2 regions of the Streptomyces sp. bgisy130 genome follow, and region 2 is predicted to be linked to the other one. Evidence: riboswitches for the same ligand, from Rfam matches in the RefSeq annotation. Region 2 holds a riboswitch; the other holds the start of a gene.

Region 1 (14,704 bases), on a different contig from region 2:
TGCATGTGTCGCTGCGCGACCTCGCCCCGCAGATCCTGCTGACCGCCACCAATATCGTCGATGACATCGAGCACTGTCTGCGCGCCGCCACCTCCCCGCATCTGACCGAACAGCTCACCGGCAACCGGGAGTTCCTGCACGGCACGCTGGACGACGTGCTGGCCGGCCGGATCGCGGTGCCCGCGGACCGGACCGCCGTCTTCTCCCCCTTCGGCCTCGGGGTGCTCGATCTCGCCGTCGGCAAGTACGTCTACGACGAGGTGGTCCGGTCCGGGGAACTGCGGGTCGTCGACGGCTTCTTCCACGAACTGCGCCGGTACGGCTGAGCGGCCACGGCCGGACGGACCGTCCCACCGTGCGCTGCCGCAATTGAGGAGACCAACGTGCCAGTCATCACCGCGCCCTACGCGTTCAACGAGGAGGATCTCTATGTCGACCTCCGGTCGATCGTCGGGCACTCTCTCTTCCTCAAATGCGAGGGCTTCAACTTCGCCGGCTCGATCAAGCTGAAGGCCGCGGCCGAGATGGTGGAGTCCGCCGAACGGGCCGGAGACCTGCGTCCGGAGACGGTCCTGGTCGAGTCCTCGTCCGGCAACCTCGGCGTGGCGCTCAGCATGATCGCGGCGAGCAAGGGCTACCGCTTCCTGTGTGTGACGGACTCCCGCTGCAACCTGGCCACCCGGCTGATGATGGAGGCTCTGGGCAGCCAGGTGCATGTGGTCGCCGACCAGGAGTCCAACGGCGGCTTCCTCGGCGCCCGGCTCGCCTACATCCGCAATCTGTGCGCCTCCGACGACCGCTGTCTGTGGCTCAGCCAGTACACCAACCCGAGCAACTGGAAGGCGCACTACCGCAGGACGGCGCCGGCCATCGCCCGCGCCTTCCCGCGGCTGGACCTGCTGTTCGTCGGCGCCGGCACCACCGGCACCCTGATGGGCTGCGCCCGGTACTTCCGGGAGTGGCACCGGCCGGTGCGGATCATCGCCGTGGACAGTGTCGGCTCGGTGACCTTCGGCGGCACCGCGGGGCACCGGATGATCCCCGGCCTGGGCATGAGCGTCCAGCCGCCGCTGCTCGACGAGTCCTATGTGGACGACGTGGTACGGGTCGCGGAGGCGGACACCATCCGCACCTGTCACCGGCTGGCGAAACGCGGCTTCGTGTTCGGCGGCTCGACCGGCACCGTGGTCAGCGGCGCGACGGACTGGCTCACCCGGCACCACGCACAGGACCGCACGGCGGTAGCCATCGCCCCGGACCTCGGCGAGCGCTACCTGGACACCGTCTACCACGACAACTGGGTGCAGGATCTGTACGGCGAGGACGTCCTCGACCCCGACCCGCCGGTCAACGCCGATAGTGAGCCGGTCAGCCGCCCCCGCCCGCCAGGCGGTCGGTGACCCACTGGTGGAAGGCGCCGATGTGATGCTCGCTGGGCACCAGCACCCCGCCGTCGCGGTAGGCGCGGGAGCTCATGGCCGGCTGGGTGCGCTCGCAGGCGTCGAAGTCCTGGGCGTTGACGCGGTGGAAGAGTTCGACGGACTTGGAGACATCGGCGCCGGAGTCAACGATCTCGGGCAGGTACAGCCAGTCGCATTCGACCACGGTGCGGTCGGGGGCCATCGGGAACGTCCGGTGGACGATGACATGGTCGGGGACGAGGTTGACGAAGACCTGCGGGCGGACGGTGATGGCGTAGTAGCGGCGGTCCTGGGTGTCCTCGATGCCGGGGAGCCGGCCGAAGCCGTCGGTGCCGTCCACGGTGAATCCGGTGGCCTCGTCGGCGAAGGCCGCGCCGTGCCCGACGTAGTACTGGGCGGCGAAGCCGTCGGCGAACTCCGGGAGCACCTCGGTGAGTTCGGGGTGGATGGTGGCGCAGTGGTAGCACTCCATGAAGTTCTCGATGATGAGCTTCCAGTTGGCGCGCACGTCATAGGTGAGGCGCTTGCCGAGGGCGAGCCCTTCGGTGCGGTAGCGGTCGAGGGAGGCGGCGTCACCCAGCCGTTCGACGGCCGCGCCGATCACGGTGTCCTCGAAGGACGGCGGCTCGTCGGCCAGGCACACCCAGGCGTAGCCGAGCCACTCACGGAGCGGCACGGTGACCAGTCCGCGTTCGCTGCGGTCGACGTCCGGCATCTTCTGAAGGTTGGGGGCGGCCACCAGGCGGCCGTCGAGGTCGTAGGTCCAGGCGTGATAAGGACACTGGAGGTTGCGGCGGACCTCGCCGGACTCCTCGGTGCACAGCTGCGCGCCGCGGTGCCGGCAGATGTTGAGGAAGGCGCGCAGCGCACCGGCGCGGTTGCGGGTGATCAGTACGCTCTCCCGGCCGATCCGGACGGTGCGGAAGGCGCCGGGCTTCTCCAGGTCGGCGCTGCGGACCGCACAGAACCACAGCCGCTCGAAGATCATCTCCTGCTCCTGGCGGAAGATCCCGGGGTCGGTGTAGTGGTGTCCGGCGAGGGTGGCGATCAGGCTCGGGGCGGCAGCGGTCGCGGGCATGGTGGCCGCCGGCGAGGACTCGGTGGGCGTGGTCGTCATGGAGGCTCTCCTCAAACGGCCGCGGCGGCGGGCCGGCGGGGGTCGAACAGCTCGATGGGGTGCGCGGTGGCTCCGGTCAGCGCGAGATCGGCGACGATCTCGCCGACCACCGGGACGAACTTGAAGCCGTGCCCGGAGAAGCCGCAGGCGACGGTCACCGTCTCCGGGTGCGCGGGGTGCCGGGTGATCACGAAGTGTTCGTCGGGGGTGTTGGAGTACATACAGGTGGCGGCCTTGAGGAAGCGGCCGGGGAGGGTGGGCAGGCGCGGGGCGAGCTGCTCGGCCATGGCGCGTACCTCATGGTCGTGCACGGTGCGTTCGATGGTCTCCGGGGTGCAGACGGTGCCCTTGCGGAAGAACGCGACCTTGGCGCCGGCGTCGGGGCCGTCGATCGACGGGAAGCCATAAATCTGGACGCCCCGGTCGTCCTCCCAGATGTAGATCGGGTGCCGGTCGGGGACGAAGGGCGCGGTGCCGCCGCGCGGGGCGAACCAGTACATGACCTGTCGCTCGATGGTGAACGGCACGCCCAGGTCGGTGAGCAGCTGGGGCGCCCAGGCCCCGGGGCAGATCACCAACTGGCCTGCGGTGTAGGTGTTTTCGGGGGTGTGGACGCGGACCCCGGCGCCGCCGGGCAGCTCTTCCCAGCGGGTGACCGGCTCCTCGAAGTGCAGCTCGGCGCCGTCCTGGCCGGCGAGCTGGACATGCGCGGCGACGGTGTACTCCGGCCGCACCAGACCCGCCCGTGCCTCGTACAGCGCGACCTCGTCCTCGGCGGGGGTCAGGGTCGGGAAGCGGCGGCGGATCTCCCCGGGTTCGAGCATCTCGTGCGGGAGGTCCCACTGGCGGGCGGATTCCAGGCTGCCGCGGACGGTCCGGCTGTCGGGTCGGCCCAGCATCACCCCGCCGCAGAGGGTGGCGATCTCCCGGCCGCTGTCCCGCTCCAGCTTCTCGTACAGCTCGTACGAGCGCAGCAGCAGCGGTACGTAGGCGGGGTCCTCGAAGTAGGACTGGCGGGTGATCCGGGAACCGCCGTGGCTGGAGCCGCGGTTGTGCACCGGACCGAACTTCTCCAGGCCCAGGACCCGGGCGCCCCGGGCGGCGAGATGGTGGGCGGCGGCGCTGCCCATTCCGCCGAGGCCGAGAACGATGACGTCGTAAGTGGGAGCCATGCGGTTGCTCCTTCTGCGTACGGAGGGCGAGCGGATCACCGGCACCGCGGGCGGGGCCGGGGCTACCTGCGGATCCGCTCCATCTGCGGGTCGAAGAGGGGCTCTTGGGCGACGGTGGCAGGGATCTTCTCGCCGAAGTACTCGATGTGTACGGCGGTGCCGGGGACCGCCGCGGTGGCCGGCAGCCAGGCGTAGGCGATCCCGCGGCCGAGGGTGTAACCGTAGGCGGCGGAGGTGACATAGCCGGCCGGGGTGCCGTCCACCCAGACGGGTTCCTTGCCGAGGACGACGGCCGCGGGGTCGTCGAGGGTGAGGCAGCTGAGCCTGCGGGACTCGGTGTCCTCGCTCCGGCCCGCCAGCGCCGCCCGGCCGACGAAGTCGCCCTTGGCGGGGCGGACCGCGAAGCCGACCCCGGCCTCGTAGGGGTTGTGTTCGGTGGTCATGTCGTGGCCCCAGGCGCGGTACCCCTTCTCCAGGCGGAGGCTGTTGAAGGCGCTGCGCCCGGCGGCGATCACCCCGTGCTCCTGGCCGGCCTCCCAGAGCGTGTCCCACAGGCGCAGGCCCAGATCGGCGGTGGTGTACAGCTCCCAGCCCAGTTCGCCGACGTAGCTGAGGCGCATGGCGGTGACCGGGACATGGCCGAGGCAGGTCTGCCTGGCCCGGAAGTAGCCGAAGTTCTGGTGCGAGAAGTCGTCGCGGGTCAGGGGCTGGACCAGGGCGCGGGCGAGCGGGCCCCAGACGCCGATGCAGCAGGTGCCGGAGGTGCTGTCGCGGACCTGGACTCCCCCACTCTCGGCTTCGCTCGAGCGGGAGGGGCCCCCATCGTCGGGGGCGTGCCGCAGCAGCCAGTCGAGGTCGGCCGGGCTGTTGGCGCCGACCTGGAAGCGGTCCGGGGCGAGCCGGGTGACGGTGAGGTCGGAGCGGATGCCGCCGGTCTCGTCCAGGAGCAGGGTGTAGGTGACCGCGCCGGGCTTCTTCGCGAGGTTGTTGCTGGTCATGCGCTGGAGGAAGGCGAGGGCGCCGGGACCGGTGACCTCCAGTCTGCGCAGCGGGGTCATGTCGTAGAGGGCGACTTTTTCCCGGGTGGCCCGGGCCTCGGCAGCGGCGATCGGCGACCAGTAGCGGGCCGACCAGGCGTCGCGCTCGGGGAGTTGGAGCCCTTCGGTGAGCGGGGCGTTGGCCTCGTACCAGTGCGGGCGCTCCCAGCCGCCGCCCTCCAGGAAGTACGCGCCGAGCTCCTGCTGCCGTGGGTAGAAGGGGCTGGTGCGCAGTGGCCGCGGCGCTTCCATGGGCTGAAGCGGATGGATGACGTCATAGACCTCGATGAAGTTCTGGGCGCCGCGGTCGGCGATGTAGGCGGGCGAGCGCTGGGCGTCCTCGAAGCGGTAGAGGTCGCACTCATGGATGTCGGTGGCGGGCCGGCCGTCCGTCATCCACTCGGCGACGGCCTTGGCGACGCCCGCGGAGTGGGTGACCCAGACCGCCTCGGCCAGCCAGAATCCGCGCAGTTCGCGGGATTCGCCGAGCACCGGCATACCGTCGGGGGTGAAGGAGAAGACGCCGTTGAAGCCCTCGGCCACCCGGGACGAGCCCAGTGCGGGCAGCAGTCCGACGCTGTCCTGCCAGCTCGGCGCGAAGTCCTCGGCGGTGAAGGGCAGCGAGGACGGCATGACGGGAGAGTCGTCGAAGGCGGCGACGGTGAAGGGGTCGACGGGCATCGGGCGGTGGGCGTAGGAGCCGATGCCGATCCGGTCGGTGTGTTCGCGGAAGTAGAGGTCGCGGTCCTGGAAGCGCAGGATCGGCTTGCTCGCCTCCTCCCGTGGGTCGTTGACGCCGGCGAGTTCGGGCAGCGGTGCGGTGGTGGCGTACTGGTGGGCCAGCGGGAGGAGCGGTACGTCCACCCCGGCCATCGCGCCGATCACCGGGCCCCAGAAGCCGGCGGCGGAGACGACATGGTCGGCGGGGAAGGTGCCGCGGTCGGTGGTGACGCCGGTGACCCGGCCGTCCGCCCGCTCGATCCCGGTGACGGTGTGCCGGTCCAGGAAGCGGGCGCCGCGCTGCTCGGCGCGGGTGATCTGGGCGCGGCAGGCAAGCACGGCCCGGGCCAGCCCGTCGTCGGGGGTGTGGAAACCGCCGTACAGCGTGGCCTCGTCCAGCATCGGCCACAGCCGCTTGCACTGCTGCGGGCCGATCAGTTCACCACGGACGCCCCAGGAGGCCGCGAGTCCGGCCTTGCGGTGCAGATCGGCCCAGCGCGCCTCGGTGGTGGCGATCTCCAGACCGCCGACCGGGTTGAAGCAGGACAGCCGGTCCACATCGAGGGAGCGGAACTTCTGGACGGTGTAGGCGGCGAACTCGGTCAGGGTCTTGGACTGCCCGGTCTGGAAGACCAGGCCGGGAGCGTGCGAGGTGGAGCCGCCGGGGGCCGGCAGCGGGCCCTGTTCGAGGACGGTGACATCGGTCCAGCCGCGGGCGGTCAGCTCATCGGCGAGGGAGCAGCCGACGATGCCGGCACCGATGACAACCACACGGGAACTGGGGGCGGGCGTACGGGACATGTCCCTCCTCCTGCTGGTCGGGGTGGTCCACTGGGGTGACTGTGACGCCGTTACAGGAGCACGACGGAGCGCAGTACCCGGCCGTCGCGCATCTTGTCGAACGCGGACTCCACCTCGTCCAGGCCGATCGTCTCGGTGACAAATCCGTCGAGGTCGAGCCGTCCGCTGAGGTAGCGGTCGATGAGCACGGGGAAATCGCGGCTGGGCAGGCAGTCGCCGTACCAGGAGGATTTCAGGGCGCCGCCGCGCGAGAAGAGGTCGATGAGCGGCAGTTCGAGGCGCATATCGGGGTCGGGGACGCCGACCTGGACCAGGGTGCCGGCCAGATCCCGCATATAGAAGCCCTGTCGGTAGGTCTCGGGGCGGCCCACCGCGTCGATCACCACATCGGCACCGTGGCCGCCGGTCAGTCCGCGGACCGCCTCGACGGGGTCCGTGCCATGGGAGTTGACGGTGTGGGTGGCGCCGAAGCGGAGGGCGCCGTCCAGCTTCTGGTCGTCGATGTCGACCGCGATGATCCGGCGCGCGCCGGCGATCGAGGCCCCGGCGATCGCCGCGTTGCCGACCCCGCCGCAGCCGATGACCGCGACGGTGTCCCCGGACCCGACCCCGCCGGTGTGCACCGCCGCCCCGTAACCGGCCATCACTCCGCAGCCGATGAGACCGGCCGCTTCGGGACGGGCGTGCGGGTCGACCTTGACCGCCTGCCCGGCGGCGACCAGCGTCTTCTCGGCGAAGGCGCCGATGCCGAGCGCGGGGGCGAGCGGGGTGCCGTCCAACAGGGTCATCGGCTGGGTGGCGTTGCGGGAGTCGAAGCAGTACCAGGGCCGGCCGCGGCGGCATGAGCGGCAGCTGCCGCAGGGCGCCCGCCAGGCGAGGACGACATAGTCACCCGGCGCGAGATCGGTGACGCCGGGGCCGACGGACTCGATGACCCCGGCCGCCTCATGGCCGAGGAGGAAGGGGAATTGGTCGTTGATCGCCCCCTCCCGGTAGTGCAGGTCGGTGTGGCAGACCCCGCAGGCCTGCACGGCGACGAGCACTTCTCCCGGGCCGGGGTCCGGTACCAGAATCGTCTGCGGCTCGACCGGTGCGCCTTGTTTCGCCGCGACGACGGCATGGACGTGGTGTGGCATGCCCTACCCCTCCGTGTTGCGCACTGCACGACTGGTTGCGCGATGAGAGACATAGTGGGAACGCCGGATCGGCACCGTCAAGAGGTACGGGCCACCTCTTGGCAATGGACCTCTCGCGCACCCGGACACGAAGGCGGGGCCGGAACGTCCGCCCCGGCCCCGCCTTCACCACCCGCACCCGTCATCGCCTCAACAGGCGTACCCCATCCGCCGCGACAGCTCCTCGGCCGCGGAGACGGTGGCCTTGACGACCTCGGGCAGCCGCTCCTCGGCCAGCCGGTAGGCGGGCACCGAGACACTGATCGCCCCGATCACCGAGCCGTCCGGCGCCCGCACCGGCGCCGCGACCGCCCGCAGCCCGAGCTCCAGCTCCTCGATCGCCACCGCGAAACCCTTCTCGACCACGTCGGCGAGCTCACGGCGCAGCGCGGCCGCCGAGGTGACCGTCCGCTCGGTGAGCCGCGGCAACTTGCGCGCCAGCACGGCCTCCTGGACCGCTCTGGGCTGGTACGCGAGCAGCGCCTTGCCACTGGAGGTGGCGTGCAGCGGCGTACGCCGGCCGAGCCAGTTCTGCGCGGTGACCGAGGCCGGGCCGCGCGCCTGGGTGACGTTGACCGCCGCGTCGCCCTCCAGCACCGCGATATTGACCGTCTCCCCCAGCTCCGCAGCCAGCTGCCGGCAGACCGGCGCGCCTTCCTGGGAGATGTCCAGCCGTACGGCCGCCGCACCGGCCAGCCGCAGCACCCCGGCCCCGAGGTAGTACTTGCCGCGCTCCTGCTCCTGTCCGACCAGCCCGCGGTTCTCCAGCACGCCCAGCAGCCGGAAAGCGGTCGACTTGTGGACGCCCAACTCCTCGGCGACCTCGGTCACACCGGCCTCGCCGTGCCGGGCCAGGATCTCCAGCACGGTCACCGCCCGGTCGACCGACTGCACACCGCCCGGCTGCTTCGGCGGCCTGGCCTCCGCCCGCCCCTCCACGCTGTCCGTCATCTGTTGGATCTCACCACCTGGCACCCCGGCCGCGGGCCGGGATTCGAAGGGTCGGCATTTCCGGGGACCGCTTGACGCATCCGCTCCCCGGCTGGATTCTGTTGCGCATGGCGCCTCATCGTGCGCAAAGCGAAACTCGATGATACCGAACAGTAACAGGGGGGTCCTGTGATTCCTGTCTGCCCGCTCGCCGACCTGCCCACCGGCGAGTCCGTACGCATCGACACCGCACCTCCGATCGCCGTCTTCCATGCCGACGGGCAGCTGTACGCCATCGACGACACCTGCACCCACCAGGACGCCTCCCTCTCGGACGGCTGGCTGGAGGGATGCCTGGTCGAATGCCCGCTGCACGCCGCCTCGTTCGACCTGCGCACCGGAGCGGCGACCTGCCTGCCCGCCCGCCGGCCCGTGCGCACCCACCCCGTGACCGTCGAGAACGGCATGATCTACGTCCACCACGCCGCCGAGGAGGGCACCGCCGCATGAAGTCGGTCGCTGTCATCGGGGCCTCGCTGGCGGGCCTCTACGCCGCGCGGGCCCTGCGCGCCCAGGGATTCGACGGCCGGCTGGTGATCGTCGGGGAGGAACACCACCGCCCCTACGACCGCCCGCCGCTGTCCAAGGGCTTCCTCACCGGGGCCACCGCTGACCAGGGCCAACTGGCCCTGGCCGACGCCGAGGAGATCGCCGAACTGGACGCCGAATGGCTCCTCGGCACCCGCGCCACCGGGCTCGACACCCATGGGCGCGCGGTACTCCTCGACGAAGGCCGGTCCCTGACCACCGACGGTGTGGTGATCGCCACCGGCGCCGCCCCGCGTCGCCTCCCCGGCCCGGCCCCCGCCGGAACCCACACCCTGCGCACCCTTGAGGACGCCCAGGCGCTGCGCGCGGAGCTGACCCGCGGCCCGGTCCGGGTCGTGGTGATAGGCGGGGGCTTCATCGGCGCCGAGGTCGCCTCGTCCTGCGCCGCGCTCGGCCATGACGTCACCGTGGTCGAAGCCGCTCCACTCCCCCTCGTCCCCCAACTCGGCGGCGCGATGGCCGAGATCTGCGCCGCCCTCCACGCGGACCACGGCGTCGCCCTGCGCACCGGAACCGGTGTCGCCCGCCTGCACGACGGTGGCGCCGGTAACCGGGTCACCGCGGTCGAGCTGGCCGACGGCCGGCTGCTCCCCGCCGACGTGGTCGTCGTCGGCATCGGGGTACGCCCCCACACCGGCTGGCTCGAAGGCTCCGGACTCCCCCTCGACGACGGGGTGTGCTGCGACGCGGGCGGGGTCACTCCGCAGGCCCGCATCGTGGCGGTCGGCGATGTCGCCAGGGCGGACGGCACCCGCGCCGAACACTGGACCAGCGCCACCGAACAGGCCGCGGTCGCCGTCCAGAACCTGCTGGCCGGCCGCACCGTCGCGACCCACCGGAGCCTGCCGTACTTCTGGTCCGACCAGTACGGCGTGCGCATCCAGTTCGCCGGCCGCAGACTGCCCACCGACACCCCGCGGATCGTCGAGGGCTCGCCCGACGACCGCAGCTTCCTCGCCTGCTACGAACGCGACGGGCGAACCACCGCCGTCCTGGCCCTCAACCGCCCCCGCCCCTTCATGCGCCTCCGCCGCGAACTCGCCCGCGCCACCCAGCCGGTCAGCACCTGACCCCGGCCGGCGGTGCGACGCGGCAGCGGGCGGCTGCGGGTGACGGTGGCGGTCCGATGGCTGCGGCGCGGCGGCGACCGCGGGGCGGCAACTGTGGCGCAGCAGACAGTACAGAGCGGATGACGGCAGCGCTGTGGTGTGTTCGGAACAGCGGAACGTCTGCCGGCCGGCGGCGTTCCGCGCCCGCGTTCTCTTCCAAGGAGACCCACACGTGACTGCCAGCGCCGCCGCCACCCGCGCGGCCCAGACGCTCTCCCGTCCCTTCACCCTGGGCGGCCGCACCGTGCCCAACCGGATCGCCATGGCGCCGATGACCCGCGAGTTCTCGCCGGGCGGTGTCCCGGGCGCCGATGTCGCGGACTATTACGCACGCCGCGCCGCCGGCGGCGTCGGCCTGATCATCACGGAGGGGACCTACGTCCGGCACCCCGCCGCCGGAACCAGCGACGCCGTCCCCCGCTTCCACGGCGCGGACGCACTCGACGGCTGGAGCCGGGTCGTGGCAGCGGTGCATGCGGCGGGCGGGACGATCATGCCGCAGCTGTGGCACGTCGGCATGGCCCGTAAAGCGGGCGCACCGCCGTTCCCCGACGCCCCGCCGTCCGGCCCGTCCGGCCTCGCCCTCGACGGCACCCCGTCCGGGCACGCCATGACACAGCGGGACCTGGACGAGGTCATCGCGGCGTTCGCCGAGGCGGCGGCCGCGGCCGAGCGGCTCGGCTTCGACGGGGTCGAACTGCACGGTGCGCACGGCTACTTGATCGACCAGTTCCTGTGGTCGGGCACCAACCGGCGGACCGATGCCTACGGCGGCAGCCGCACCGCCCGTACCCGTTTCGCCGCCGAGATCGTGGCGGCCTGCCGGGCCGCGGTCTCGCCCGACTTCCCGGTCCTCTTCCGGATGTCCCAGTGGAAGATGGGCAACTATGAGGCCCGTCTGGCCGAGACGCCGGACGAACTCCAGGAGATCGTGGCGCCGCTGACGGACGCCGGAGTCACCGCGTTCCACTGCTCGACGCGCCGTTACTGGCTGCCCGAATACGAGGGCTCGGACCTCAATCTCGCGGGATGGGTCAAGACGCTCTCCGGCCGGCCGACCCTCACCGTGGGCTCCGTCGGTCTCGACAACGAGTTCCTCGGGACGTTCCAGGGCGAACAGGCCGGGGTCTCCGACATCGACCGGCTGCTGGACCGGCTGGAGCGGGACGAGTTCGACCTCGTCGCCATCGGGCGGGCGCTGCTCGGCGACCCGGAGTGGGCCGCCAAGATCTTCGAGGGCCGCACCGACGCCCTGGTGCCGTTCGACGCCTCGATGCTGCGAACGCTGCACTGACACTGCACTGACACCGGACGCACCGGGCGCGGCCGATCCGCGCCGCGCCCGTGCGTCACCGTCCGCACCGCTCCACCGGGCGGCTTCGCGGCCCCGCTGCCCCGCGGACTCGATGCAGCGGTTCGGGCCGGCGGCCGGAGATCACCACCTGGTGCCCGGCCGCATACGCACCGCGCCGGCGGTCAGACCGCGTTCAGCTGGGCGGCCGCGGCGTCGACGGTCTGGGTGAGCAGGGTGGCGATGGTCATCGGGCCGACGCCGCCGGGGACCGGGGTGAGCAGGGCGGCGCGGGTGCGTGCCGCGTCGAAGTCCACATCCCCGACGTTGCCCGGGTTGGAGCCGGCGTCCATCACGACGGCGCCGGGCTTGATGTGCGCACCGCCCAGGAACCGGGGCCGGCCGACGGCCGCGATCAGCACATCGGCCTCCTTGGTGAGCGATGCCAGGTCGGTGGTGCGGGAGTGGCAGTAGGTGACGGTGGCATTGCGGCCGAGCAGCAGCATCCCCACGGGCTTGCCGAGGATCGCGCTGCGGCCGACCACGACGGCATGCTTGCCGGCCAGGTCGACGTCATAGTGATCCAGCAGCCGCAGGATGCCGCCGGGCGTGCAGGAGGCGAAGCCGTCCAGGCCGAAACTCATCGCGGCGAAGGAGTGGCAGGTCACGCCGTCGACATCCTTCTCCGGGGCGATCGCCTCGAACGCGGCGCGCTCGTCGATGTGCGGGCCGGCCGGGTGCTGCAACAGGATGCCGTGCACCGAGGGGTCGTTCGACAGCGCGGTGATCGTCTCAACCAGCTCCGCGGTCGTGGTGGCGGCGGGCAGCGCGACATGCCGGGAGCGGATCCCGGCTGGGATCGCCCAGGCGCGCGGCACCGGCCGTGGATGGCCGAGCCGCTCCCCGGTGGTACTCCACCCAAACGCCAGTCACGGCTCGGCGCCCACTGTAATCGACGTCAGGATCGAGCGGCATCAGGCCCGGCGGCGCCGTCCGGTCACCCGCCGCCCTGCCCCGGTGCGGAGAGGGGTGGTTGGGGCGCGGCGGTGGCCTCCCACTGGCTGAGGATGCCGTCCCAGTCGTGCTGGGCGGCGGTGATGGCATTGGCATCCCAAGTGGGCTGGGTGGGCTGCTGATACTGCTGGTGTTCCTCGTACACCCGGTATTCCTGGTATTGCTGCTGGTCCGGGTAATGCTGGTACGGCTGTTGTTTCCAGGGCTCCTGCTCGTAGTGCTCCCGTGGGGGGTGCTGTGGTCGCTCGCGCCACGTCAGCGGGGAAGCCTCCGGCTGTGGGGGCGGGACGTTGACCAGCCGGCGATGCCGTCCCGTGCGGTCCGAGGGGGAAGGCGGCATCGGGCGGCTCTCTGCGGACAGTTGTTGTGCGCGGGCCACCAGCAGCCGGACGTCGAGACTGAGTTCGGTGGCCAGGGCGGTGAGGTCAACTCCGTTGTGCCAGCTGCTCATCAGGACCGCGTCCAGCGCCGGGGCCCAGGCCGGCTCGGAGGGCTGGGGGGCGGCGGCCGGGCCCGGCTGGGGCGGCGGCGCGACATGCGCGGCAGGTCCCGGCGCGGCGGCCGCCTGGGCGGGCTGCGGCGTGGGCGCCTGCGCCGCGGGGGCCGGTGGCGAAGGCTGCTGTGGTGCGGGCTGCTGTAGTCCGGGGGCGGGTTCGCACGGGGGCTGGGCGAGCAGGCTCTTGGCGACCGCGCGGGCGTCCTCCTTGCCCACCGTGCGCCGGGCCAGCCGCACTTCGCGTTCGTCCAGGCCGAGCAGATCCGCCACCACCGCGTCGCTGCCCACGGTCACGGCGAAGGCGGCCAGGGTTCGCGAACGGCGGGCCTCGGCCTCGTCGAGGAGTCCCTGTGTACGGCGGACCTCGTCATCGCTGCTGCAAAACGCCTGTGCGAGTACCGCGTGGCGCTCCCACAACTCCCTCGGTTCCATGACTGCGACAACGTTCCTTCGTCCGGATTGGACCGCTTCCCGGCTATAGATCACTGCATAAGGTGATATTCGATGGAGATGCGTCCCCGCCTGCCTGGCGGAAGTACGGACGGCTGCAAAAATACGCAGTGACCCCAGCGTCGAAGAATCGTTTCTACGGCCATGAGCGTCCCCTCTTCCGGCACCGTCGCAGGTCACGGACCGACGTCCCTCCCCCGCCCCGGGCAGATGCCGCGGTGGATCACCGCGGAGGTCATCCGGCAGACCCCGGTGTACGCCGGGCTGGTGAAGCAGTGGACCGAGCGTGCCGCCACGGTGCCCGGGGTCGCCGATCCCGAGTGGCAGCGCCTGGTCTCCTACCGCGCGCTGATGGAGGAGACCGAGATCGCCCTCACGGCCCTCCGGCCCCATCGTGCGCCCGACGTACTGCCCCCGCGAAAGCCGTCGGTCCCGGCGGCCCGGCCCGCCCGTCTGGACGCCTGAACCCGGTCCGCGGCGCCCACCGGACCGGCGACGCGGGCGGCACCCCGGCCGGAGTACCGTTGAGTTGTCGAGGATTTCCCGCTGTCCGGCGGCTGCGCCGACAGCGGCTTTGACCAGCGACGGAGCCCGGGTGAGCGCGACGGATGACACGGACTTCAGCCCGATCGGGGTGATCGGGCGGGTGACCGTCTCCATCCCGACCGACGGCCCGGGTGAGGTGCTGCTGCCCGTACGCGGCGGCACCGAGGCCTTCGCCGCCTGGTCCCACGAGCCCATCGCCCGGCACACGCAGGTCATCGTGGTGGACCACACCTCGGCGCGGTCGGTGATCGTCGCGCCGCTGCCCGCGTGACCCGGCGGTCCCGCCGACCGTGGCCGGCCACCTGAGCACTCCCTTTTCCCGCGGCCGGGCCCGCACCCCCACCGGGGCCGGCCGCACCGGACCAGGAGCCTTCCGATGTTGTTCTGGCATGTTCCGGCGCCCAACGAGGCGCTGTTGATCTCCGGCTCGAAGCGCCGGGCCGGGGACGCCCAATTCCGTATCGTCACCGGCCATGGCTGCTGGGTCATGCCCGTCAAACAGAAGGCGAGCGTGCTGTCGCTGTCGCTGCGCGAGGCGGAGATCTCCGAGGACTGCGTCACCCAGCAGGGCATCCGGCTCGGCGTCCGGGCAGTCGCCGTCTTCAAGGTCGGGGACGACCAGACGTCCATCGCCAACGCCGCGCGCCGGTTCCTGGCCGAGCAGGCCACCATGGAAGAGCTGGTGGGCCGGATCTTCGCCGGTCATCTGCGCTCGATCGTCGGCGGACTGACCGTCGAGCAGATCATCCGGGAGCGGGACCGGGTCGCCCAGGAGGTCAAGGACGGCAGCCACTCCGAGATGGAGAAGCTCGGCAT
Region 2 (14,704 bases):
CGGCGCGCACTACTGCCTGGGCGCGCCGCTGGCCCGGCTGGAGGCGACCGTGGCCCTCCAGGCGCTGTTCACCCGCTATCCCACGCTGGACCTCGCCGTCCCGGACGCCGAGCTGCCGGCGCATCCGAGCCCCGTCAGCAACGGCATCCAGGTGCTGCCGGTCCGGCTCACCTGCTGATCACCGGCCGGTGAGCCGGGCGGAGCGCCGTGGGGCCGCCCGTTCAGGCCGTCGGCAGGCCCGGCGCCGGGTAGGCGGCCATCAGTTCCGCGACCTCACTACGGATCACCGTCAGCGCCTGCTCGTCGCCCTTCGCCGCGGCCCGGACGCTGCGGTCGATCCACTCGGCGACCAGCGGCATCCGGTCGGTGCCCAGCCCGCGCGAGGTGAGGGACGGGGTGCCGATGCGGATGCCGGAGGGGTCGAAGGGCTTACGCGGGTCGAAGGGGACGGTGTTGTAGTTGACGACGATCCCGGCGCGGTCCAGCGCCTTCGCGGCAACCTTGCCGGGGACGTCCTTCGAGGTGAGGTCGATCAGCACCAGGTGGTTGTCGGTGCCGCCGGAGACCAGGTCGTAGCCGCGGGCCAGCAGCGCCTCGGCGAGGGCCTTGGCATTGGCGACGACGGCATGCGCGTAGTCACGGAAGGACGGGGCGGCCGCCTCGCGCAGCGCGACCGCGATGGCGGCGGTGGTGTGGTTGTGCGGGCCGCCCTGGAGGCCGGGGAAGACGGCCTTGTCGACGGCCTTGGCGTGGCTCGCCCGGGACATCAGCATCGCGCCGCGCGGGCCGCGCAGGGTCTTGTGGGTGGTGGTGGAGATGACGTCCGCGTGCGGCACGGGCGAGGGGTGGGCGCCGCCCGCGATCAGACCGGCGATATGCGCGATATCGGCGACGAGGACGGCATCGACCTCGCGGGCGATCTCGCCGAAGGCGGCGAAGTCGATGGTGCGGGGGACGGCGGTGCCGCCACAGAAGATGATCTTCGGGCGTTCCTTGCGGGCGAGCTCGCGCACCTCGTCGAAGTCGATCAGCGCGGTGTCCGGGCGTACGCCGTACTGCACCCCGCGGAACCACGTACCGGTCGCCGAGACGCCCCAGCCGTGCGTGAGGTGGCCGCCCATCGGCAGCGCCATGCCCAGCACGGTGTCGCCGGGCTCGGCGAAGGCGAGGTAGGCGGCGAGGTTCGCGGGCGAGCCGGAGTACGGCTGGACGTTGGCGTGCTCCACACCGAAGACGGCCTTGGCCCGCTCGACGGCCAGCGTCTCGACCTGGTCGATGTTCTGCTGGCCTTCGTAGTAGCGACGGCCCGCGTACCCCTCGCTGTACTTGTTCTGGAGGACGGTGCCGGTGGCTTCCAGGACGGCGGCGGAAACGTAGTTCTCGCTGGGGATCAGCCGCAGCGTGTCGGCCTGGAGCTGCTCCTCGGCGCCGACCAGCGCGGCCAGTTCGGGGTCGGCGGCGCTCAGCGCGGGATGCGAAAGGGACTGGGACATGCGGGGCTGTGACATGGCGTCCTCCGGGGCGGTCGATCGGTGTTGCCGGTCGTGGTCCCGGGGTGCCCAGGCGGGGCGGCACCTCGTGGTGGTTGCCGCACACCGCTTCCTCGAGGTTGCTTCCCCGTACGCCAGTCGCGGTGCGCATCGCAGAGTCTAGGACACCCGGGCGGCCGTGTCCGGCGGATCTTCGCAGGCCGGACGGTCCGGGCGAGCGCAACAATGGAGGGGACGCGGCACGGTCCGCGCCCCGCACGGTCTACCGAACGGAGTCACCGGTGACGTCCACGGAACGCGGCATCGCGGCCGCCGAAGCGCACAGCGCGCACAACTACCACCCGCTGCCCGTCGTCGTGGCCACCGCCGAGGGCGCCTGGGTGACGGACGTCGACGGCCGGCGCTACCTGGACCTGCTCGCCGGGTACTCCGCACTGAACTTCGGGCACGGCAACCGCCGGCTGCTCGACGCGGCCAAGGCACAGCTGGAACGGGTCACGCTCACCTCGCGCGCCTTCCATCACGACCGTTTCGCGGACTTCTGCACACAGCTGGCCGAGCTGTGCGGCATGGAACTCGTGCTGCCGATGAACACCGGCGCCGAGGCGGTCGAGACGGCGGTGAAGACGGCCCGAAAGTGGGGCTACAAGGTCAAGGGCGTCCCGGACGGCCGGGCGAAGATCATCGTCGCGGACAACAACTTCCACGGCCGGACGACCACCATCGTCTCCTTCTCCACCGACCCCGAGGCGCGCGCCGACTTCGGCCCGTACACCCCCGGCTTCGAGATCGTCCCGTACGGCGACCTCGCCGCGCTGGAGGCCGCCGTCGACGCCGACACGGTCGCGGTGCTGCTGGAGCCGATCCAGGGCGAGGCGGGCGTGCTGGTGCCGCCGCCGGGCTACCTGGCGGGCGTACGGGAGCTGACCCGCAGCCGGAACGTGCTGTTCATCGCCGACGAGATCCAGTCGGGTCTGGGCCGCACCGGCCGGACCTTCGCCTGTGAGCACGAGGGTGTGGTGCCCGACATGTATGTGCTCGGCAAGGCGCTGGGCGGCGGCGTGGTGCCGGTCTCGGCGGTGGTCTCCTCCCGCGAGGTGCTGGGCGTCTTCGCCCCCGGCGAGCACGGCTCCACCTTCGGCGGCAATCCGCTCGCCTGTGCCGTGGCCCTGGAGGTCATCGCCATGCTGCGGACCGGCGAATTCCAGCAGCAGGCCCTGGAGCTGGGCGAACATCTGCACAGCGAGCTGGGGCAGCTGCTGGCCGGCGGCGCGGTGGACGCGGTACGCGGCCGCGGGCTGTGGGCCGGGGTGGACATCAACCCGTCGCGCGGCACCGGGCGGGAGATCTCCGAACAGCTGATGGCCCGCGGGGTGCTGGTCAAGGACACCCATGGCTCGACGATCCGGATCGCGCCCCCACTGGTCATCAGCAAGGAAGACCTGGACTGGGGGCTCGACCAACTGCGGGGCGTGCTGGAGGGGTGAGACGGGGCCGGGACAGCCCTCAGGCAGAGAGTGAGGCCGGGGTGACGAGCCGGGCGCGTTCGTCGAGTTCCCGGGCGGCGTGGTTTTTTAGGTGGGGGCGGATGAGTTTGAACATCTTCCCCATGCGCCGGTCGACCCTCCCGCTTTGCACCAGGGGATATTCGTCCAGCGCTGTATTCCATGTCGCACAGGCCGCTTCCAGGTGCCCCACCTCAAGCTGGAACTCGGCGAGTGTGGCCCGTTCCTTCACCCGGGACCGGCGGTAGATGTCGTAGCACAACCTGTCCGATTCCCGCATCGCCGTCACGGCTCCGGGAAGGTCTCCGAGCTCATGGCGAACATGGCTGATGTGGTAGTGCAGAGATGAAGGGTCATAGGACCCGAAGGCTTTCGCCCGCGCCTCCGCCTTTTCCATGGAAATTTCGGCCTCTTTGAGATGCGCCAGGGCCTTTTGGCGGTCTCCTGTTTGCGCAGCGGCGTGCGCCTGCTGGCCCGCGAGGAAGGCGAGCATACGCGGGCCCGCTTGCGGAGAGGCTGCGGCAGCGGCGTCGGCCAGCCGCATGGCTTCACGACCGTGCCCCAGGTCAACTGCCTGCACACTCATACCCCGCAGCGTCGTGCAGTACGTGAGGTGGTCCTCCGAAGCGCCGGCCAGTTCCAGCGCCTTCAGGTAGTACTTCTGCCCCAGCCCCTCCACCCCCTCGTCCACCGCCATGTATCCGGTGAGATAGCACAGGTCGGAGGCTGCCGACAGCATTGCCTTGCGTACCGGTTCCGGCGCATCGGCCCGTAGATACGGAGCCACCGTGTTGACGAGAAATGCCGCAGCCATGGGGCGGGCATGGCGTCCACCGAATTGGTCGTCGAGTTCCGAGATCCGCTCGGTCATGGCGATAACCGTGTCAACTTCCGGCATGCCGATGCGCGGAGTGAGGCCGGCTTGCACGGCTTCCATCCGCCCCACCACATCCGGCCAATTCGGCACCGTCAGCGCAACGGAAAAGAGCCCTATACCGAGAACGCTGCGGCGTGAGGGATCCATATCTCCCCTGCCGAGATCGATCAGCCCCTCCACCGCGCTCGGAGGGGCGTCCGGGCTACTGGCAGGGGACGGGAATCCCACCTCGGCATGTGTGACGGGACGTCCCAGCTTACGCGCCAGGGCCTCCACGATCAGTGGTCTGACCTGCTCCTTCGGCAGGTGCCCCTGGCGCCACTGATGGGCCGACGGCTCGCGGTACTTGAGCGGGGTTCCCCGCTCGGTGCCGATGCGGTTCACGGCCTGGACGAACTGCCGCAGCGTCCAGCCGGTCTGCCGGTAAAGCCGTTCAAGGTGCCGGTTCGGTTCCCGAGTGCCCACTAGCCCTCAACTCCCCGGTGTGCACGAGCACTTAAAGCTCTTAAAAGCCGCTTCCACTGCCACCGTACCGCTGGGCGTAGTGGAGCGGTTGCCTAGAGCGAGGAAGGCCCTCCTCGCAAGACAGGAGGACCCCCGCGACCGTGGTGGACGGCCCGGGGGCGTGGCCCTCAACTACAAGGGAGTTGACGACATGTCCAACGCTACCGCGCGGGTCTTCGTCCGGCTGCTGCCGTGGACCAGCCCCGACGGCAAACCGTGCTTCCTGGCAGGCGACGGGACCGGATATGTCTCCCGCATCGCCGACCAGATGGAGGAGGAACAGCTCAGTTCGGCCGACGACCTCATCGACGAGGCCCGCCAAGTGCTTGCCGCACGGGCCTGGACGCCCGGCGAACTGCACCTGCTGGCCGTCGAATTGACCGCGACCCTCGCCGATGTCCGCCGGGTGGCCAAGAGCCGGGGCGGGCGCCTGACCGCTCTCGGGGCGGCGTCGGTCCGTACGTAGAAGTTCGTGGCTGAACGCACCGCGCCCCTGCTCCGGCCATGTGCCGGAGCAGGGGCGCTTCCGCCTTTACCAGCGTGGGTTACTTGCCGTCCCCGCCCTGTGGCGACGGCTCACGCGGAGCCTCCGGGGGCATGGGGCCGCCATCGTGTTTACCACCGTCCTCCTCCATCTCCGCCTCGTGGCGGAAGGGGACACCGCGCCAGCCTTCGGCGTCGGGCCTGCGCGTCTCGTAGGTATCGACGCTCAGAACGCTCATTCACCAACCTCCTCTTTCGCGAGGAGCCATGCCGCCGTACGGTCGAGGGCATGGCCCATGGGCCGCAAAGGGGTTTCCTTTGCGGTTGGTCACCCGCCCCGGCTGCTCGACTGTCCAGGTTTCCGCCGCCGGGGCGGGAGTCTTCGGGCTCCGACTGCCGCCGGGCAGATGTGGCAGGCCCACAGGCCGGCGGGGTGAACGGCTTGTCTTCCCGACCGTATGGAGAGCGAAAGACTCAGCTCAATGAACTTCTGCGAACTTGCGCGCCGTCACCCGAGCGCGTCGATTGCCGAAGTAATGAGCTTCCTGGCTGCCGCCCCGTAGACAGCGATGCCTGCGAGTTCGGTGAACGTCTTGGCGTACTCGGCGATTTCACTTGGCTGCTTCACGGTGAGACTGGCGGACACCAACTCACAGGCGACTTGCTTCTCGTCGTACAGAGAGAAGGACTCGCACGGCCACGCATTGCCGCGCACGACCCCCATGGGGATCACGCCAAGGCTCAAGGAGGGTGCGGCCGTCATTCCGATCAGGTGGCTCAATTGGCTCAGCATCGTGGCGGAATCTCCGATGACCGTGCGAAGAACCCATTCCTCCATCAGGAAGGCGAACCGGCGTCCTCCCGTGTACAGGACGCGTTGGCGCTCCATCCGCGCCGCGACAGCCTCATCAGTGTCGCCAGGAGTGTCCCTGACGGAGGCAACCGTGTTGAGGACGGCGCGTGTGTAGTCCTGGGTCTGGAGCAGTCCTGGGATGACCCACGACTGATAGAAGCGGAACCAATGGGTTCGCTCGAAGAGCGGCAGCACAGACTCCTGGGCACGCTTCAGGCCGGCGCTTTCCAGACGCCGCCACTCCACGTACATGCCGTCAATGCCGCGGGCGGTCGCGATGAGGTCGGCGGCTTGGCCCTCGGCGTCACAGATCCGGGTCCAGGTACGAATGTCCTCATCGGAGGGAGGAGTTCGGCCGTTTTCCAGCCGGGAACTCTTGGACTCATGCCACCCTGCCGCCGCCGCCACAGCGCGGGCGGTCAGACCGGAGTCCTTGCGAATCTCGCGGAGGCGCTTCCCCAGCGCTTCCCTGGCCTGCTGGATGCTGGACGACGGCGACGACGGGGACACGGAGAGTTCAGCCCTGTTCGTGGATCAGACCGGCTGGTAAACCTCGTGCGGGACTGCGCGTTCCCAGACGGCCTCGAAAGACGTTGAGCAGAGCTGCACGATGGCTGGTTCCGTCGTCCGCTCCTCGTCTCCCTCGGGTGACAGCTCGCCATCCCCGGTGAAGTGCAGGAACACGACCAGGCTGTCATCGAACAGCCAGAAGTCATTGCCTGGGAGCGCCAGGTCCGACGCCTTGCGACGTGGCAGCCAGCGCACCTGCTCGCCGGCCTCCACGTTGCTGGGCGTGAGGTGGTGCTCAAAGCGGAGGTAGTCACTCATGGGCTCGGAGAAGATCCGGGCACGACGGACTTTCACACCGCGCGTGGTGATCTCCTGCATCAGGGCGAGCCAGGGGCGCGAGGCCGGGTCGCTCTCGGCAGGGACGCTTTGCGGATCCTGCCGCCAAGAGACGAATCGCGGGTCGGATCGCATGTACCCGTCCCTCATCTCCAGGTGAACGGCTGAACGCTTGGCCTGCTTGAACAGCTCGCTAAACGTCAGCTCGGCCGCCACCGCGTACCTCCGGAAAGAACTGTGTCATGTACTTGGGGATCTCTACGACCGTCTCATGGTCCGGGAGATCCAACTGGGCGAGTCGTTCGTCATCCAGCACCTTCAAGCCCTGGACCAGGTACTTGTCCGTCACATCGTCGTAATAGACGGTGGCGGACTTACCCTCGGGGGAGTTCGGGTCCTTGCCGAGCATGTGCAAAGCCATGATGCCCTCCGCACTCGTTGAAGACGATCTCTATCCATGAGCTTGCGCTTAAGTAACCCTGCTGCGCACTGAACTTGCATGAACTTGCACGGGTTTAAGGTTCCGGTGATCTGACGCGGCACCCGGCCACGCACGGTGGCGTGCCTAGCTGCGGATCACATGCGGCAAGAACCGCGCATACTCATCGGTGACCGGGCCCGCCGACTCCCGGATGCCGAGGCCGGCCGCCTCGTTCTCGACGACCCAGGCGCCGAGGACGACGCGGTTGCCGTCGAAGTCCGGCAGTGGGGCCAGTTCCTGGTAGCAGCAGGGGTCGTCGGGGTCCCGCGGGGCCGGGTCGGTGCCCGGCTCGTGCAGCGTGACCCCGGCGCCCTCGCGGCCGAGCAGCGGCTTGGCCACGTAGCCGCGGGTGTGTGCCAGCTCGCGCGGGCCGTCGAGGTAGGCGGGCAGCAGGTTCGGGTGGCCGGGGTAGAGCTCCCAGAGGATCGCCAGCAGCGCCTTGTTGGAGAGCAGCATCTTCCAGGCGGGTTCGATCCAGAGGGTGGAGCCGGTGCCGCCGCCGTTGTCGAGGGTGTCCAGGACGTGCGGGCCGAAGTCGTCGGTGGCCAGCCACTCCCACGGGTAGAGCTTGAAGCAGGCTCGTATGAAGCGCAGCCGCTGGTCGACGAAGCGGTCCGAGAGTCGGTCCCAGCCGATGTCCTCCATCGAGATGGCGACGGTCTCCAGGCCCGCCTGCTGGGCCGTCTCCTCCAGGTAGGCGACGGTCATCAGGTCCTCGCCGAGCTCGTCGCCCGCCGAGTGCGCGAAGTGCAGCGGTGCGCCGGGCGGCAGCAGCGGGGCCTGTCGCTTCCAGGCCGCCACCAGCCGCTCGTGGAGGGAGTTCCACTGGTCGGCGCCGGGGAAACGCTCCTCCATCCAGAACCACTGCGGGCTGGCGGCCTCGACCAGCGAGGTCGGGGTGTCGGCGTTGTACTCCAGCATCTTGGCCGGGCCACTGCCGTCGTAGTGCAGGTCGAACCGCCCATAGAGAGAGGGGAGTTCGTCGCGGCGGCGCCAGGATTCGGCGATCAGCCCGGCCAGGCGCGGGTCCTCGATGCCGAGGTCGGCGAAGCGGTCCCGGTCGACGATGTGCGCGGCCGCGGCCAGGCACATGCCGTGCAGCTCCTCGACGACCTCCTCCAGGGCCTCGACCTCGGGGAGGGTGAAGGAGTAGTACGCGCTCTCGTCCCAGTAGGGGCGCAGCGAGTCGTCCGGGTAGCGGGTCAGCGGGTAGATCAGGCCCTGCGCCTCGACGGTCTGCTGCCAGCCGGGGCGCGGGTCGATGGTGTGGCGTTGCATGCCGGCCGCGTCCGCTCAGCCGCCGAAGGAGCCGTGCCGGCCGCCGCCGCTGCCGTGCGAGCCCGAGCAGCCGAAACCGCCGCGGTTGACGGCCGTGCTCTTGCTGAACGTGCCGCTGTCGGCGTACGAGCCGCCCTTGTTGCTCGGGTCGTAGTACCACTGGCCGTCGACGCGCTGCTTGCCGCGGCCGGCGCTGCCGTATCCGCCGCTGCTGGAGCCACTGCTCCCGGACGACGAACTGCCGCCCGCCGAGCAGTTCTTGGAGTCGACGACGCGGTAGCCCTTGAGCGTGTCGTAGCTGTTGCGGTCGACGCAGCGCTTGTCGGGCTCGGAGCCGCAGGACGTCAGGGCGGCGGCGAGCGCGCCCATGCCTCCCAGGATCACCGTGCTGGACCGCAGCCTCCGGCGTGCCTTCTCGGCCATGATTTTCGCCTTTCCCCCGTGGAACATTTGTCTGAGCACGGACAGCGTAGACGGCGCCCGCGGGCCGAGGACAACGCGGTGCGGCCCGCGCCGCGACGAGGCCCCGGGCATCCACGACGGTCCCGGACGAAGCGGGCGGGGGGACAGGGAAAAGGGGCGGGGGGACAGTCGGGCGCCGGGCCGCCCTCCGGGGAGGACGGCCCGGCGCGGCGGGCAGGGAACGGCGCGTCAGGCGCCGAGGACGGTCTGGGTGTCGGTGTCGGAGGAGCCGGTGAAGTTGGTGTCACCCCCGTAGACGCCCGTGACGGTGTAGGTGCCCGCCGTGGCCAGCGGCGAGCTGGCGGCGGCGACCCCGTCGCCGTCGAGCGTGCCGGTCAGCGTCACGGTGGTCACCCCGTCGGTGACGGTGAAGGTCACCGTGCCGGTCGGGGTTCCGCTGCCGGGCGCCACGGCCTGTACGAAGGCCAGGAACGCCACCGTGTCACCGGCGTTGGACGGGTCGGGGAACGAGGTCACGGTCGTGGTGGTCGCGCTCTGGGTGACCGTGTGGATGTCGGTACCGGTGGAACCGGTGAAGTTGGCGTCGCCGCTGTAGAGGGCGAAGACGTTGTGCGGGCCGGCTTCGAGGGTGCTGGTGGTGATGGTGGCCACGCCCCCGGAGACGGTGGCGGTCTGTGTCCCGCCGCCCGCACCGTCGATGGTGAAGGTCACCGTTCCGGTCACGGTGCCGGAGCCGGGCGCCACCGGGGCGACCGTGGCGGTGACCGTGACCGTCTCCCCGAACACCGTCGGGTCGGGCGACGAGGCGACCGTGGTCGTGGTCGACGCCTGCGTCACCGTCTGGGTGTCGGTGCCGGCGGAACCGGTGAAGTTGGTGTCACCGCTGTAGGTGGCCGTGACCGTGGAGGTCCCCACCGCCACCGCATTGGTCGTGGCGGTCGCCGTGCCGCCGGACAGGGTGGCGGTCAGCGTCGGGCCGCCGGTGACGACGAAGGTCACCGTGCCGGTCGGGGTACCGGTGGCCGGTGCGACCGGAGCGACGACGGCCGTGAAGGTCACCGTCTCCCCGAACACCGACGGGTCCGGCGCCGACGTCAGCGTGGTGGTCGTCGCCCCTTGGGTCACGGTGTGGGTGTCCGCGCCCACCGAACCGAGGAAGTTGGCGTCACCGCCGTAGGTCGCCGTGACCGTGTAGGCCCCCGCGGTCACCAGACCGCTGGTGGTCACACTGGTCGTGCCGCCGCTGAGCGTGCCGGTCAGCGTCACCGTGGTCACACCGTCCGTCGCCACGAACGTCACCGTGCCGGTCGGCGTACCCGCACCCGGCCCGACCGGCGTGACGGTCGCGGTGAAGGTCACCGGCCCCCCGACGCCGGACGGGTCCGGAGCCGTGGAGACCGCGGTCGTGGTCGCCGCCTGGCCCACGGTCTGGGTGTCGGTGCCGGCCGAGCCGGTGAAGTTTCCGTCGCCGCTGTAGGTCGCGGTGACGGTGTAAGTGCCCGCGGTCACCAGCCCGTTGGTGCTGACGCTGGTGCTGCCGCCGCTGAGGGTGCCGGTAAGCGTCACCGTCGTCACCCCGTCGGTGGCCACGAACGTGACCGTGCCCGTCGGGACGCCGCTGCCGGGCGCCACCGCGGCCACCGTGGCCGTGAAGGTCACCGACTCTCCGACCACCGACGGGTCGGGGGACGAGGTGACCGTCGTGGTCGTCGACGCCTGGTTCACGGTCTGGGTGTCGGTACCGGACGAGGCGCTGAAGTTGGCGTCACCGCTGTAGGTCGCCGTCACCGTGTAAGTGCCCGCGGTCACCAGCCCGTTGGTGCTGACGCTGGTCGTACCGCCACTGAGCGAGCCGGTCAGCGCCACCGTCGTCACGCCATCCGTGGCCACGAACGTCACCGTGCCCGTGGGCGTACCCGCACCCGGCGCGACCGGCGCGACGGTCGCCGTGAAGGTCACCGTCTCCCCCACGACCGACGGGTCGGGGGACGAGGTGACCGTCGTGGTCGTCGACGCCTGATTGACGGTCTGGGTGTCCGTGCCGGACGAGGAGGTGAAGTTGGCGTCACCGCTGTAGGTCGCCGTGACGGTGTACGCGCCCGCGGTCACCAGCCCGTTGGTGCTGACGCTGGTCGTACCGCCACTGAGCGAGCCGGTCAGCGCCACCGTGGTCACACCGTCCGTCGCCACGAACGTCACCGTGCCCGTGGGCGTACCCGCACCCGGCGCGACCGGCGCGACCGTCGCCGTGAAGGTCACCGTCTCCCCCACGACCGACGGGTCCGGCGTGGTGGAGACCGTCGTCGTCGTCGATGCCTGGCCGACGGTCTGGGTGTCCGTTCCGACCGAACCGATGAAGCTTCCGTCACCGCTGTAGGTCGCGGTCACGGCGTATACGCCCGCGGTCACCAGACCGCTGGTGGTCACGCTGGTCGTACCGCCACTGAGGGTGCCGGTCAGTGCCACCGTGGTCACACCGTCGGTCGCCACGAAGGTGACCGTGCCCGACGGAGTACCCGCACCCGGCGCGACCGGCGTGACAGTGGCCGTGAAGGTCACCGGCTCGCCCACCACGGACGGGTCCGGCGACGAGGTGACCGTAGTGGTCGTCAACGCGAGGGTCACCGTCTGTGTGTCCGTGCCGCTGGACCCGGTGAAGTTGGCGTCGCCGCTGTAGGTCGCCGTGACGGTGTGGGTGCCGACGGTCAGCGCGTTCGTCGAGACGGTCGCCGTCCCGCCGGACAGCGTGCCGGTCAGGGTCGGACCGCCGGTGACGACGAAGGTGACCGTCCCGGTCGGGGTGCCCGCGCCGGGCGCGACCGGTGCGACGGTCGCCGTAAAGGTCACCGTCTCGCCGAAGACCGACGGGTCGGGGGACGAGGTGACCGTCGTGGTCGTCGCCGCCTGGCCCACGGTCTGGGTGTCCGTACCGACCGAGCCGGCGAAGTTCGCGTCACCGCTGTAGGTCGCGGTCACGGTGTACGCGCCCGCGGTCACCAGACCGCTGGTGGTCACGCTGGTCGTGCCGCCGCTGAGGGTGCCGGTCAGGGTCACCGTGGTCACGCCGTCCGTCGCCACGAACGTGACCGTGCCCGTGGGCGTACCCGTGCCCGGCGCGACCGGCGCGACGGTGGCCGTGAAGGTCACCGGCTGCCCCACCACGGACGGGTCGGGGGCCGAGGTGACCGTAGTGGTGGTCGCCGCCTGGTTGACGGTCTGGGTGTCCGTACCGACCGACGAGGTGAAGTTCGCGTCGCCGCTGTAGGTCGCGGTGACCGTGTGCGTGCCGACGCTCAGCGCGCTGGTCGTGACGGTCGCGACCCCGCCGGAGAGGGTGCCGGTCAAGGTCGGACCACCGGAGATAACGAAGGTGACCGTCCCGGTCGGCGTCCCCGCGCCCGGCGCCACCGGAGCGACGGTCGCCGTGAAGGTCACCGGCTCACCGAACACCGACGGGTCGGGGGACGAGGTGACCGTCGTGGTCGTCGCCGCCTGGTTCACCGTCTGGGTGTCCGTACCGGACGAGGCGGTGAAGTTCGCGTCACCGCTGTAGGTCGCGGTGACCGTGTAGGTGCCGGCGCCCAGCGCACTGGTCGAGACGGTCGCGACCCCACCGGAGAGGGTGCCCGTCAAGGTCGGACCACCGGAGATGACGAAAGTGACCGTGCCGGTCGGCGTACCCGCGCCCGGCGCGACCGGAGCCACGGTGGCCGTGAAGGTCACCGTCTGCCCCACCACGGACGGGTCCGGCGACGAGACGACCGTGGTGGTCGTCAGCGCCGGGAGCACGGTCTGGGTGTCGGTGTCACTGGAGCCGGTGTAGTTCGCGTCTCCGCCGTAGGTCGCGGTGACGGTGTAAGTGCCCGCGGTCACCAGCCCGTTGGTGCTGACGGTCGCGACGCCGGCGCCGTCGAGGGTGCCGCTGAGGGACACCGTGGTGACCCCGTTGGTGATGACGAAGCTGACGGTTCCGGTCGGAATGCCGCTGCCGGGGAACACTGGCCCCACAAAGGCCGTGAAGTTGACCGTCTGGCCCACCACGGAGGGGTCGGGGAACGAGGTGACCGTAGTGGTGCTCGCCGCCTGGTTGACGGTCTGGGTGTCCGTACCGACCGACGAGGTGAAGTTGGCGTCGCCGCTGTAGGTCGCGGTGACCGTGTGCGTGCCGACGCTCAGCGCGCTGGTCGTGACGGTCGCGACCCCGCCGGAGAGGGTGCCGGTCAAGGTCGGGCCACCGGAGATAACGAAAGTGACCGTCCCGGTCGGCGTCCCCGCGCCCGGCGCCACCGGCGCGACCGTGGCGGTGAAGGTCACCGACTGACCCACCACCGACGGGTCCGGCGACGACGTGACCGTAGTGGTCGTCGCTGCCTGGTTCACCGTCTGGGTGTCCGTACCGACCGACGAGGTGAAGTTGGCGTCACCGCTGTAGGTCGCGGTGACCGTATGCGTACCGGCGGAAAGGGCACTCGTGCTGACGCTCGCAACGCCCCCGGAGAGGGTGCCGGTCAGCGTCGGGCCACCGGAGATGACGAAGGTGACCGTCCCGGTCGGGGTACCTGCGCCCGGCGGCACCGGGGCGACCGTGGCGGTGAAGGTCACCGACTGACCCACCACCGACGGGTCCGGCGAGGACGTCACCGTGGTGGTCGTCGCCGACTGGCCCACCGTCTGGGTGTCCGTACCCACGGAGGAGGTGAAGTTGGCATCACCGCTATAGGTCGCGGTGACCGTATGCGTACCGGCGGAAAGAGCACTGGTACTGACGGTCGCCGTACCCCCGGAGAGGGTGCCGGTCAACGTCGGACCACCGGAGATAACGAAAGTGACCGTCCCGGTCGGGGTACCCGCGCCCGGCACCACCGGGGCGACCGTGGCCGTGAACGTCACCGACTGGCCGACCGCCGACGGATCCGGCGCCGAGGTGACCGTGGTGGTCGTCGACGCCTTGTTGACCGTCTGGGTGTCGGTACCGCTCGACGACGCAAAGCTGCCGCTGCCGCTGTAGGTCGCGGTCACGGTGTGGGGTCCCACCCCGAGGCTGCCGGTGGTGACGGTCGCCGTGCCACCGACGAGCGGGGCGGTCAGCGTGCCGCCCCCGGTACCGCTGATGACGAAGGTGACCGTGCCGGTCGGGGTACCCGAGCCGGGCGGGACGGGTGCGACGGTGGCCGTGAAGGTCACCGGCTGCCCGAAGACCGACGGGTCGGGGGACGAGGTGACCGTGGTAGTCGTCGGCGTCAAAACCTGCTGCACCGTCTGTGTATCGGTCCCGGACGACGCGTTGAATTGCGCATTGCCGCCGTAGGTCGCGGTGATGAGATGGGTGCCCGGGGTGAGACTGCTGGTGGTGACGGTCGCCGTACCGCCGACGAGCGGGGCGGTCAGCGTGCCGCCCCCGCCACCGGCGATGACGAAGGTGACCGTGCCGGTCGGGGTGCCCGAACCCGGCGAAACCGGCGCGACGGTGGCGGTGATGGAGACCGGCTGTCCGGAGTTCGACGGGTCCGGCGACGAGACCACGACGGTGGAGGTCGACGCCTTGTTGATCGTCACGGACCCGGAGCCGCTGGACGGCGAGAATTGGGGGCTGCCGTTGTAGTTCGCAGTGAAGGTATGAAAACCGATGGGGATACCGGTCGTGGTGACGGTCGCGGTGCCACCGACGAGCGGTGCGGTCAGGGTGGGTCCGCCGGCGACGACAAAGGTCACGGTGCCGGTGGGTGTCCCCAGGCCCAGCGGGATGACGGTGGCGGTCAGCGTCACCGGCTGTCCGAAGACAGCCGGATTTGGCGCTGCGGACGCCAAAGTGAAGGTGGGTGCCATGCTATGGCCCTCCGGTTGATGGATGTAGGCGGGCCGTTCAGCTCCCCGCGGAGCTTGTGGTTCTGCGGGAAGTGGGCATCAACCTGGGGACCAGGATCGGTAATGACAGCGACGGCAATTCGCACCTGCATACCGACG

The links. A riboswitch is a leader RNA that binds a small molecule or an ion and turns the genes downstream of it on or off. The one in region 2 is predicted to bind ZMP and ZTP.
Region 1: another riboswitch for ZMP and ZTP. It lies ahead of AC3EUV_RS03235 (bifunctional 5,10-methylenetetrahydrofolate dehydrogenase/5,10-methenyltetrahydrofolate cyclohydrolase); the one in region 2 lies ahead of AC3EUV_RS06695 (serine hydroxymethyltransferase).

Annotation. Positions count from the first base shown of each region.
Region 1 is NZ_JBYISA010000002.1:104,448-119,151, reverse strand. Features, by position in the region: gene sbnB (2,3-diaminopropionate biosynthesis protein SbnB) at 1-326, shown strand, start outside; gene sbnA (2,3-diaminopropionate biosynthesis protein SbnA) at 384-1,400, shown strand; gene AC3EUV_RS03275 (aromatic ring-hydroxylating oxygenase subunit alpha) at 1,369-2,538, opposite strand; gene solA (N-methyl-L-tryptophan oxidase) at 2,550-3,710, opposite strand; gene AC3EUV_RS03265 (GcvT family protein) at 3,773-6,268, opposite strand; gene AC3EUV_RS03260 (S-(hydroxymethyl)mycothiol dehydrogenase) at 6,319-7,404, opposite strand; gene AC3EUV_RS03255 (IclR family transcriptional regulator) at 7,594-8,394, opposite strand; gene AC3EUV_RS03250 (bifunctional 3-phenylpropionate/cinnamic acid dioxygenase ferredoxin subunit) at 8,563-8,883, shown strand; gene AC3EUV_RS03245 (NAD(P)/FAD-dependent oxidoreductase) at 8,880-10,052, shown strand; gene AC3EUV_RS03240 (NADH:flavin oxidoreductase) at 10,264-11,385, shown strand; gene AC3EUV_RS03235 (bifunctional 5,10-methylenetetrahydrofolate dehydrogenase/5,10-methenyltetrahydrofolate cyclohydrolase) at 11,568-12,260, opposite strand; ZMP/ZTP riboswitch at 12,237-12,325, opposite strand; gene AC3EUV_RS03230 (hypothetical protein) at 12,380-13,324, opposite strand; gene AC3EUV_RS03225 (hypothetical protein) at 13,487-13,807, shown strand; gene AC3EUV_RS03220 (hypothetical protein) at 13,938-14,159, shown strand; gene AC3EUV_RS03215 (flotillin family protein) at 14,265-14,704, shown strand, end outside.
Region 2 is NZ_JBYISA010000003.1:321,464-336,167, reverse strand. Features, by position in the region: gene AC3EUV_RS06700 (cytochrome P450 family protein) at 1-178, shown strand, start outside; gene AC3EUV_RS06695 (serine hydroxymethyltransferase) at 222-1,493, opposite strand; ZMP/ZTP riboswitch at 1,551-1,642, opposite strand; gene rocD (ornithine--oxo-acid transaminase) at 1,772-2,977, shown strand; gene AC3EUV_RS06685 (NsdA family TPR-like regulatory protein) at 2,997-4,337, opposite strand; gene AC3EUV_RS06680 (hypothetical protein) at 4,528-4,842, shown strand; gene AC3EUV_RS06675 (hypothetical protein) at 4,922-5,098, opposite strand; gene AC3EUV_RS06670 (helix-turn-helix domain-containing protein) at 5,368-6,222, opposite strand; gene AC3EUV_RS06665 (DUF6879 family protein) at 6,247-6,774, opposite strand; gene AC3EUV_RS06660 (hypothetical protein) at 6,752-6,979, opposite strand; gene AC3EUV_RS06655 (glutathionylspermidine synthase family protein) at 7,124-8,317, opposite strand; gene AC3EUV_RS06650 (hypothetical protein) at 8,333-8,740, opposite strand; gene AC3EUV_RS06645 (Ig-like domain repeat protein) at 8,969-14,566, opposite strand.